2 regions of the Bradyrhizobium sp. 179 genome follow, and region 1 is predicted to be linked to the other one. Evidence: riboswitches for the same ligand, from Rfam matches in the RefSeq annotation. Region 1 holds a riboswitch; the other holds the start of a gene.
The links. A riboswitch is a leader RNA that binds a small molecule or an ion and turns the genes downstream of it on or off. The one in region 1 is predicted to bind glycine.
Positions count from the first base shown of each region.

Region 2: it holds a riboswitch for glycine, as region 1 does, so the genes downstream of both, IVB12_RS32940 (D-amino acid dehydrogenase) here and gcvT (glycine cleavage system aminomethyltransferase GcvT) in region 1, are expected to answer to the same signal.

Region 1 is NZ_JADPJR010000028.1:39,390-44,876, forward strand. Features, by position in the region: gene gcvP (aminomethyl-transferring glycine dehydrogenase) at 1-664, opposite strand, end outside; gene gcvH (glycine cleavage system protein GcvH) at 839-1,207, opposite strand; gene gcvT (glycine cleavage system aminomethyltransferase GcvT) at 1,218-2,366, opposite strand; glycine riboswitch at 2,513-2,603, opposite strand; gene alaS (alanine--tRNA ligase) at 2,839-5,487, shown strand, end outside.
Region 2 is NZ_JADPJR010000143.1:4,708-10,194, reverse strand. Features, by position in the region: gene IVB12_RS32950 (ABC transporter substrate-binding protein) at 1-201, opposite strand, end outside; gene ald (alanine dehydrogenase) at 919-2,031, opposite strand; glycine riboswitch at 2,325-2,422, shown strand; gene IVB12_RS32940 (D-amino acid dehydrogenase) at 2,573-3,811, shown strand; gene IVB12_RS32935 (LuxR family transcriptional regulator) at 4,117-4,857, shown strand; gene IVB12_RS32930 (acyl-homoserine-lactone synthase) at 4,955-5,487, shown strand, end outside.

The DNA of each region.
Region 1 (5,487 bases):
AGCCCGGATATTGCAGCAGCGCACCTAGCACGTCACTCTTAGCGAGATCGGTGAGGGGATCGCCGACGATCAGGCTCCAGCCGAGCGGCTCGGCGCGGGTGCGCATCACCGCGAGCGTCTGCGGATGCACGTCCTTGTCGACGAAGAAGGCTTTTGCCTTCACCTGTGAGTGCCGCTCGGCGAGCGCCATGGCTTCGGCCGCCGCGGTCGCCTCGTCGAGCAGCGAGGCGTTGGCAACGTCGAGCCCGGTGAGGTCGCAGATCATGGTCTGGAAATTGAGCAGCGCCTCGAGCCGGCCCTGGCTGATTTCGGGCTGGTAGGGCGTATACGCCGTGTACCAGGCCGGATTCTCCAGGATGTTGCGCTGGATCACCGCGGGCAGGATCGTGCCGGAATAGCCCTGGCCGATCAGCGAGGTGAAGACCTTGTTCTGCCGCGCGAGCTCGCCCATATGCGCGATCGCCTCGGTTTCGCTCAAGGCTTTGCCGAGATCGAGCGGGGCGGCCTGCCGGATCGAGGCCGGCAGCGTCTCCCCCATCAGCGCATCAACGCTTTTGGCGCTGACGGCCTCGAGCATTGCGGTGACGTCGCGCGTCGAGGGGCCAATGTGGCGGCGAACGAAGTTGGCGGCGGTGTCGCCGTTGGATTTGCGGTGCGCGGTCATCATAGGGTCCTCGCTAGGAGTTGCTGTCATCGTCCGTCTTGTGCGCACTTGCGCACAGGGGCGGACGATCCAGTACGCCGTGGCCCCTCGGCTCTAGCCGAAGCGGCTGCGTCGACTGGATGTCCCGCCTTCGCGAGGCATGACAGTGAGTGTGAGGCGGCTACTTGCTTCATCTCACGCCGTATGCGCTTTGTACGCAGCGTCATCCATGAGGCCGCCGAGCTCGTTTCTGTCGGCAATCTTGATCTTGAAGAACCAGGCCGCGCCCTGCGCATCCGTGTTCACCAGCGCGGGCTCGGCCGCGAGTGCGGGATTGGTCTCGAGCACCTCGCCCGTAACGGGCGCGTAGACGTCAGAGGCGGCCTTGACGGATTCCACGACCGCGGCGGCTTCCGCCTTCTTCAGCATGCGGCCGATCTTGGGCAGCTCGACAAACACGACGTCGCCGAGCTGCTGCTGCGCGTAATCGGTGATGCCGACGGTGGCGATGTCGCCCTCGATGGCGAGCCATTCGTGGTCGGAGGTGTACAGCGTCGTGGTCATTGTCGAATCCTCAGCGTTTGTAGGTGTTTTTCACGAAGGGCATGGCGGCGACCTCGACGGCTAGGCGCTGGCTGCGCACCTCGGCGAACAGCTTGGTGCCGAGCGCGCTCTGGCGCGTGGGCACATAGCCCATCGCCACCGGCGCATTCAGGCTCGGGCCGAAGCCGCCCGATGTAACCTTGCCGATCGGCTCGCCCGCCGTCGCATCCGCAAACAGCAGCGCGCCCTCCCGCACCGGCGCGCGTCCCTCAGTGCGCAGGCCGACGCGGCGGCGGGATGCACCCTGGTCGAAATGGGCGAGAATCTTCTCAGCGCCGGGGAAGCCGCCGGCGCGCGTCCCACCGCTGCGGCGGCTCTTCTGCACCGACCATTCCAGCTCGGCTTCGACCGGCGTGGTCGTGGTGTCGATGTCGTGGCCGTAGAGACAGAGCCCGGCCTCCAGCCGCAGGCTGTCGCGGGCCCCGAGCCCGATCGGCATCACGTCCGGGTTTTCGAGCAGCGTCCTGGCGAGCCGCTCGGCATCGCCGGCGGGCACGGAAATCTCGAACCCGTCCTCGCCGGTATAGCCCGAGCGCGAGACGAAACAGGGGAGGCCGGCGACCTCGCGCGGGCCGGCATCCATGAATTTCATGGACGGCGCCTCTGCACACCATTTCGCCAGCGCCGTTTCCGCCTTCGGGCCCTGGAGCGCGATCAGCGCGCGGCCGTCCAGCGGATCGATCACGCAGTCGTCGGAGAGATGCGCGCGCAGATGCGCCTCGTCCGCGTCCTTGCAGGCGGCGTTGACGACCAGGAACAGGTGGTCGCCGAAATTGGCAACCATCAGATCGTCAAGGATGCCGCCATCCGCATTGGTGAACTGGGCGTAGCGCTGCCGTCCCGGTGCAATCGCCAGGATATCCTGCGGCACCAGCCGCTCCAGCGCGCGGGCGGCGTCCTCGACCTTGCCGGATTTCGGCCGGAGCGCGATCTGTCCCATGTGGGAGACGTCGAACAGGCCCGCGGAGGCGCGGGTGTGGAGATGCTCCTTCAGCACGCCCGCGGGGTACTGCACGGGCATGTCATAGCCCGCGAACGGCACCATCTTGCCGCCCAGGGACACATGCAGGGCGTGGAGCGGGGTGTGTCGGAGGGAATCGTGGTCGTCGGGTGCAGGCATTACAGGGGCCCTCGGTGGTTCCCCGGGGACGATTCCCCGGCAGCAACCCATCGAAGCCCCATCTGTCGCTGTGCCTGAGAGTATTATCCCGTCGGCGGACGCTGTCCGGGTCTTAACCCCGTCGGCGCCTCTTTCCAGATGTCGTCAAAGCCACGCGGTCCTTTTGCCTGAGAGTTTCCGGGGCGGTTGCTCCTTCGGCGCCGGCTGCCTAAAGCCGGTCTCTCCCGACGTGGCCGTACGATAGAGATATGTAAAGACCACAGCCTGGCCAAGCCTGTCAACGCGGCCGGCATCGGCTTTCAACCGGGATTGCGCGACCGCGGCAACCTACTGATCTGCTTGCACATCTCCTTGCACAGTTTCTGGACAGCGAAGCTGGCCTTGTCTAAAAGCGCTTTGGCCCGCAGATATCAGCCTTTAGCGTCTGTTTGGATGGCGAGAAGCGGGCCCAAGCATACCCGATTGGATGAACATGAGCGGCGTCAACGAGATCAGGTCGACCTTTTTGAACTTCTTTGCCGAGAACGGCCACGAGATTGTGCCGTCCTCGCCACTCGTGCCGCGCAACGATCCGACCTTGATGTTCACCAATGCCGGCATGGTGCAGTTCAAGAACGTCTTCACCGGCGTCGAGAAGCGGCCCTATCAGCGCGCCACCACCTCGCAGAAATGCGTGCGCGCCGGCGGCAAGCACAACGACCTCGACAATGTCGGCTACACCGCGCGCCATCTCACCTTCTTCGAGATGCTCGGCAACTTCTCGTTCGGCGACTATTTCAAGGAGCGCGCGATCGAGCTCGCCTGGAAACTGATCACCAGCGAGTTCGGGCTGAAGAAGGACAAGCTGCTCGTCACGGTCTACCACACCGACGACGAGGCGGCGGGCCTGTGGAAGAAGATCGCCGACTTCTCCGACGACCGCATCATCCGGATTCCGACTTCGGACAATTTCTGGGCGATGGGCGACACCGGCCCGTGCGGCCCGTGCTCGGAGATCTTCATCGACCGCGGCGAGCACATCTGGGGCGGGCCTCCGGGCTCGCCCGAGGAGGACGGCGACCGCTTCCTCGAATTCTGGAATCTCGTCTTCATGCAGTACGAGCAGGTGACGAAGGAGGAGCGCGTGGGCTTGCCGCGTCCCTCGATCGACACCGGCATGGGCCTGGAGCGCATGGCCTGCATTCTCCAGGGCGTCGAGAGCGTGTTCGAGACCGACCTGTTCCGCAATTTGATCGACGCGGCGGCGTCCGCACTCGGCAGCGGGCCGAACGAGCAGACCGTCGCCTCGTTCCGGGTCATCGCCGACCATCTGCGCTCCTCGGCCTTCCTCATCTCCGACGGCGTGCTGCCCTCGAACGAGGGCCGCGGCTATGTGCTGCGCCGGATCATGCGCCGCGCGATGCGCCATGCCCAGCTTTTGGGCGCGAAAGAACCGCTAATGCATCGCCTGGTCTGGGCGCTGGTGCGCGAGATGGGCCAGGCCCTTCCGGAACTGGTCCGCGCAGAGAAGCTGATCGAGGAGACGCTGCGGCTGGAAGAGACCCGCTTCCGCAAGACGCTGTCGCGCGGACTTGCCATCCTCGATGAGAAGAGCGCGTCCTTGAAGAAGGGCGACATGTTCGACGGCGACGTCGCCTTCACGCTGTACGATACCTACGGCTTCCCGCTGGACCTGACGCAGGACGCGCTGAAGTCGCGCGGTATCGGCGTCGACCAGGCGGCGTTCTCTGATGCGATGGAGCGTCAGAAGGCCAAGGCGCGCGAGTCCTGGAAGGGTTCTGGCGAGGCGGCTTCCGAAGCGATCTGGTTCCCGCTGCGTGAGAAGCTGGGTGCGACCGAATTCCTCGGCTACGAGACCGAGAGCGCCGAAGGCGTGGTTTCCGCGCTGGTCAAGGACGGCAAGGAGGCGGGCAGCCTCAAGGCCGGCGAGACCGGCGCGATCGTGCTGAACCAGACACCGTTCTATGCGGAATCCGGCGGCCAGGTCGGCGACACCGGCGTGCTGCTCGGCGAGGGCGGCATCAAGGTCCGCATCACCGACACGCAGAAGAAGCTCGGCGATCTCTTCGTCCATATCGGCACGGTCGAGAGCGGCGAAGTGAAGCTCGGCACCGCGCTCCAGCTCGAGGTCGATCATTCGCGTCGTGCGTCGATCCGCGCCCACCACTCGGCGACGCACCTCCTCCACGAGGCGCTGCGCCAGGTGCTCGGCGACCACATCGCTCAGCGCGGCTCGATGGTCGCGCCCGACCGGCTGCGCTTCGACTTCGTGCATCCGAAGCCGATCACGGCGGAGGAACTCGCCCGCGTCGAGGACATCGCCAACGACGTGGTGCTGGAGAACGACGAGGTCACCACGCGTATCATGGGCGTCGATGAAGCCCGTGAGGCGGGGGCGCGCGCCCTGTTCGGCGAGAAATATGGCGACGAGGTCCGCGTCGTCTCGATGGGCAGGACCGCACGCGAGCGCGGCGCCAACACGCTCGGCTGGTCGGTCGAGCTCTGCGGCGGCACGCATGTGAAGCGGACCGGCGACATCGGTCTGATCACGCTCACGAGCGAGAGCGCGGTCGCCTCAGGCGTGCGCCGCATCGAGGCGCTGACCGGCAATTATGCGCGCAAGCACGCCAATGACACCATGGCGCTGGCGAAGATTGCGGCGAACGAGCTGCGCACCTCCATCGACGACGTGCCGGCGCGCATCGCCGCGCTGATGGAGGAACGCAAGAAGCTCGAGCGCGAGCTCTCCGACGCACGCAAGAAGCTCGCGATGGGCGGCGGCGCGTCATCGAGCAACGGCGCGGCGGCGGGCGTGCGCGAGGTCGGCGACGTCAAGCTGATGGCGCGCGCGGTCGAGGGCATCGAGATGAAGGATCTCAAGAGCCTTGCCGACGACGGCAAGAAGCAGATCGGCTCCGGCGTCGTCGCTATCGTCGGCGTCACCGAGGACGGCAAGGCCGGTGTCGTGGTCGGCGTGACACAGGATCTGACCGCGCGCTTCAACGCCGTGAACTTGGTGCGCATCGCGTCCGAAGCGCTCGGTGGCAAGGGCGGCGGCGGCCGGCCCGACATGGCGCAGGCCGGCGGCCCTGACGGCGCCAATGCGGCCGCGGCGCTCTCG
Region 2 (5,487 bases), on a different contig from region 1:
TTCATAAATGGCCAAGCCATGGTTGGCGGTGATGGTGGCGGCTGTAAAAATCGGATCGAAGACGCGGAGGTCACCGGCCATCACCATGCGGGCGGTCCGCGCGGCAATTGGCGCCGCCTGTGCCCGCAGCCCTCCCGCGATCGATAGCGCCGCTCCGGTTGTCAGGCCTAGCCTAAGTGCGTCACGTCGAGATATAGCCATTCCGCTCGCCCTCTTTCAGCCGTGCTCGTTGGCGCTTATGACCAAGCTGGCGCTGCAGGTCCCGGCCGCTATTATTGTTATAAAGCCCGGCTGCAGTTTTTCAGCGATTTACCCGGAAGGTCGGAAGATATCTCTCTATTTACGCCAAATACGGCGGCTTTCTGCATCGCGACGATTGGCTCCAAATGGCGCTGGTTAGCGCCCGTCGTTGAGATGACCGGCCGACTATCAAAGTTCGCGACATTGACAGCTTCAGCAGGAAATCTGCACCGGCAGGAAGCAGCTGTTTGAATGAGGACAGTCCATCGATTCTGTGCAGCGCAATCGCTCCACGAAGTCGGAGCGCGCGGTCGATCGGCAGGTCGAGGCGTTCCACATCGCCCTGAGCCGGCGCGCCTCCGACGCATGCTAGCGCATCCGTTTGGATCGGTGTGCCGTAAACGCCCGATCGCGCTGCTTCTCGGTGACTGGACACGCGGCGGGAGCCAGCAACCTGATGGCACCACGAAACGTGAGTTCTCGAGCAGTCAATCCGGGCAGCTCACGAATGCCGACCACTATTTGTCCATTCGTCCGTCGCACCACACGAGTTGATCTCACCAATGCCGAGGGACGCAGGCTTCATTGGCGGAGCTTTGGAGTCTCAAAAAAGGGGCCACTCCAAAGGAGTGGCCCCACCAAGTCAGGGAGGAAACGTCCCATGTGGGACCTCTGGGATCAGGCTGCAGCCTGTTCGATCGGTGAGAATGGCAGGCCGAGACTCTCGGCCACGGCTTTGTAAGTCAGCCGCCCCCTATAAACATTCAGGCCTGCGCGCAGATGCGGATTTTCGAGCACGGCTGCAAATCCCTTGTTGGCAAGAGCCAACCCAAAGGGCAGCGTGGCATTATTCAGCGCTTGGCTTGAGGTGAGCGGAACAGCTCCAGGCATGTTGGAAACACAATAGTGAATGACGCCGTCTACTTCGTAAGTTGGATCAGCATACGTCGTCGGACGCGAGGTCTCGAAGCATCCGCCCTGATCGATTGCCACATCGACCACCACAGAGCCTTTGCGCATCGACCTCAACATGCCTCGGCTGACAAGCTTGGGGGCGCTCGCGCCAGGAACGAGCACCGCCCCGATGACCACGTCCGCCGCGAACACTTCGTCCTCAACAGCAGCTATTGTTGAAAACCTGGTGCGAACGCGTCCTTCGAATAACTCATCCAATTCGCGAAGCCGCCGTATCGAGCGGTCGAGAATTGTGACCTCGGCACCCAAGCCCGCCGCCATGCGTCCCGCATGCGTGCCGACAACGCCGCCTCCGATCACGACGACACGGGCCGGCTGAACACCTGGAACGCCTCCGATCAAGAGCCCTCGCCCGCCCGCATGGCGCTTCAGGGCTGCCCCGGCCGCCTCGATCGCGAGCCTGCCCGCGACCTCGCTCATAGGCGCAAGCAGCGGAAGACTGCCGTGCGCGTCAGTCACGGTCTCGTAAGCAATTGCGGTGCAGCCAGACTTCATAAGGCCCTTAGCCTGCTCTGGGTCTGCTGCCAGATGCAGATAAGTGAAGAGAATCTGGTTGTCTCGCAGCTGAGCCCACTCGGAAGGCTGGGGCTCCTTGACCTTTATGATCATCTCGCTCGATGCAAATACCTCTCGAGCGGAGTCCAGGATTGTTGCGCCAGCCTTGCGATAATCGTCGTCTGCAGCGCCAATCCCAGCTCCAGCATTGGACTCAACGACTACGCTATGGCTCGCCGCCACATACTCGCGTACGGCGGCGGGCGTAAGACCGACGCGGTATTCGTGCGCTTTTATTTCCTTGGGAACGCCGACCTTCATCTGGACTCTCCTTCTGAGCTTTCTAACAGGGACTTCCCAGTGCAAACTGCACCGCACATCGACAAATAGCGCAGGAATCCATTGATTTCTTTGTTGTCGCGCAGGATTCAAGCGCAGCCGCGGTCGCGAGCATGCTGGACATAAAAACGCTCCGCTAATTTCTTCGGTGTTAATCGCGCATCTTCGTTTCCGACACGATGACGTTCACCATCGCGTGCTTCAGCTTTGTTGAAGTTGAGGATACCTGGCGACTTGACATGTCGCAGCACGCTTGAGAGGATTGTCATGTCTGATGACGGTGTGCGGGAGAGTGCGGTGAGCCGGCAGGCCCATCGCCGCCGACGGAGCAACTCCCCAAGGAAACTCTCAGGCCCAGGACCGCACGCAAAAGGACAATCTGGAGAGAGGTGCCGATTGGTACCCACCGAAGGGGACCGCTTCTCAGGATAGCGGGCAAGCTCTCAGGTGCACGGACAGATTTGGGGCGACGCAATGGTGAAAGCCGTTTCGCCGTTCATTCCCGTTTGTCTTGGAGCACATGATGAGCACGATCACTATCATCGGATCCGGTATCACCGGCGTTACAACCGCTTATGCGCTGGCCGTCCGCGGCCACTCGGTCACGGTCTTTGACCGTCAGCGTTATCCTGCGATGGAGACCTCGTTTGCCAATGGAGGTCAATTGTCGGCGAGCAATGCCGAGGTCTGGAATAACCTGGGGACCATCGTCAAAGGTCTCAGATGGATGCTGCGCAGTGACGCACCATTGTTGCTGAACCCTAGTCCAAGTATTCACAAATATACTTGGTTGGCGGAGTTCATCGGCCAGATTCGCCACTATCGTCGCAACACGATCGAGACGACTAGACTCGCGATCGCCGCTCGCCGGCATCTGTTCGACATTGCCAATCAGGAAGGCATCGCTTTCGACCTGGAGCGGCGAGGCATCTTGCACATTTATTCCAACAAGAGTGACTTCGATGCGGCTTCGCGAGTGAATGAGCTGCTGGTCGAGGGTGGATTGGATCGCCGTCCGGTGACCCCGTCGGAGATGCGCGAGATAGAACCCGCGCTGCAAGGTCAGCATTATGGAGGATTCTTCACTCCATCGGACTCAACTGGCGACATTCACAAGTTCACCCGCGGACTCGCTGCGGCTTGTGAACGAAAAGGGGTGCGGTTCGTTTTTGGGACCGAGATATGCGAAGTGCGAGCCGATTCAGAAGGCGTGCTCGTGCGGTGGCAAGAAGGGCCCCTCACGAATGAGCTAAAGAGCCAAAGAGCTGTGATTTGTGCCGGAATTGGCAGCCGCCAGATTGCTTCAATGCTTGGGGACCGCGTTAACATCTATCCGGTCAAGGGATATTCCATCACCGTGGACCTAGCGGACGAAGCAAGCCAAAAGGCCGCGCCACGTGTGAGCCTCCTCGACGAGGCAACCAAGATTGTAACCAGTCGACTGGGAGAGAATCGCTTCCGTGTGGCTGGGACGGCAGAATTCAACGGCGAGAATCGCGACATTCGCGCCGACCGAATTAGGCCTCTGGTGCAGTGGGTGGAGCGATTATTCCCTGCTATCTCCACTGCCCAGGTGGTGCCGTGGGCCGGCTTGCGCCCCATGATGCCCAGCATGATGCCAAGGGTTGGCAGGGGCAAGAAACCGAACATCTTCTACAATACGGGCCATGGTCATCTCGGCTGGACGTTGTCGCCACTTACAGCAGAGATGATTGCCGATGCGATGGATGATAGCACGAGAAGTGAGCGATCGGCGGCCTGACTGGTAACGGGGTGGTAGCTCCGGCGAAGCCATGCTCACAGCCACATCAAAGCTGTGAGCATACGCTCGCGGGGGTTCGCCTCTTTGTGCGGTCGGCCCGAAGCCGCAGCGCACGTTGACGGCATTTCAAACTTGCTGATCCTGATCGATGCTGCGTGAAAGGACTGACCTGATGGCTGGACCACCCGCGCTAGATGACGGAGGTTTCTGCGGCGAGAACTGGCGAGCCCTCGTGCCGTCTTGCTGCTAGCTCAAAAGCGCGGAGGATCGGTTCAGGGAAGGCTGCGTCAATTATCGCATACCCGATGACAACCATAGAGGAGCACGATCGCGCCTTCCAAGGATTCATTGATCGTCTATCACACGCTGAGGATCCGGCCTCCTTCTCGGAAGCAATGGCCACGATTGCGACAGCGCTGGACCTGTCTTGCTTCGCATACCTCGCATTGCCATCTCGGACAAGCAAGAAGCCACTGGTGATCTCAACTTACCCTGCCAATTGGGTCGCACACTACGTGCGCAGTCACTATCAGCAGGTTGATCCTGTGATCGTGCGGGCTTTGCAAAACCCAGAGCCCTTTCAATGGGGTCGAGGGCTGTCGTTACCCAATATTTCTCCGGCACAACAGGAGCTGCTCGAGGAAGCTTCCAAGTTCGGAATTCGGTTCGGGTTTACCGTTCCAATTTACGATCGTCACCGTCCTGAAGCTGCTTTAACCTTCGCCTGCGAGCGGCGAAATATTCTATTCGATCGCTGTGTGACCTCAAACGCTCGAGTCCTGCAGCTAACGGCGATGTTCTTTCATGCGCATGTTCGCCGAAAGCTCCGAGATGAAACCCCAATCGATGGAGCACAGTTGTCGCCTCGCGAGCTTGAATGTCTGGAATGGTCCTCTCGCGGCAAGTCTGCCTGGGAGATCGGAAGGATCCTAGGAATCTCTCGACGAACGGCCGCGTTTCATCTGGATAATGCTCGAGCGAAGCTCGGTGCTCGCACGATTTGTCAAGCAGTCGCGCGCCTAGCTGAGGCAAAATCTCTAAAATAGTTGGCTGCCTGGCCGTTAGCAGCCTGTGCATCTGCACAGGATGCGTTTGCTTCAGCTGCCTGCTTTGATCTGTCTACCAAAAGCAGGGGGACAGCAAATGATGCTGCTCGTCACGCCAGACCACTATGGTGAATTCATCAATGAGCTCGCCGAGATGCATCGGTTGCGCTATCGCCTTTTCAAGGAGCGCCTGAATTGGGACGTCCAGATTAGCGGTGACATAGAGCTAGACGAGTTTGACGTCCTCCGGCCGGTGCATCTACTGTATCGCTCGAGCGATGGGCGGATTCAAGGTTGCGTTCGACTGTTGCCGTCAACCGGTCCAAACATGCTCAGGGACATTTTTCCAGCTCTCCTAGAGGGGGTCGCGGCGCCAAAAGACGGCCAGATCTGGGAGAGCAGCCGGTTTGCGCTCGATCTTTGTCCAGATGCGTCAAAGGCGAGTGGCGGACTTGCTGCCGCCACGTACGAGCTTTTTGCGGGCATGGTCGAGTTTGGCCTTTCCATTCGCCTGACCGAAATCGTCACTGTCACCGACGCCCGGATGGAGCGCATTCTCCGGCGCGCGGGCTGGCCTCTCCGTCCGATCGGGAAGGCCCGTTCTTTGGGAAACACCACGGCTGTTGCCGG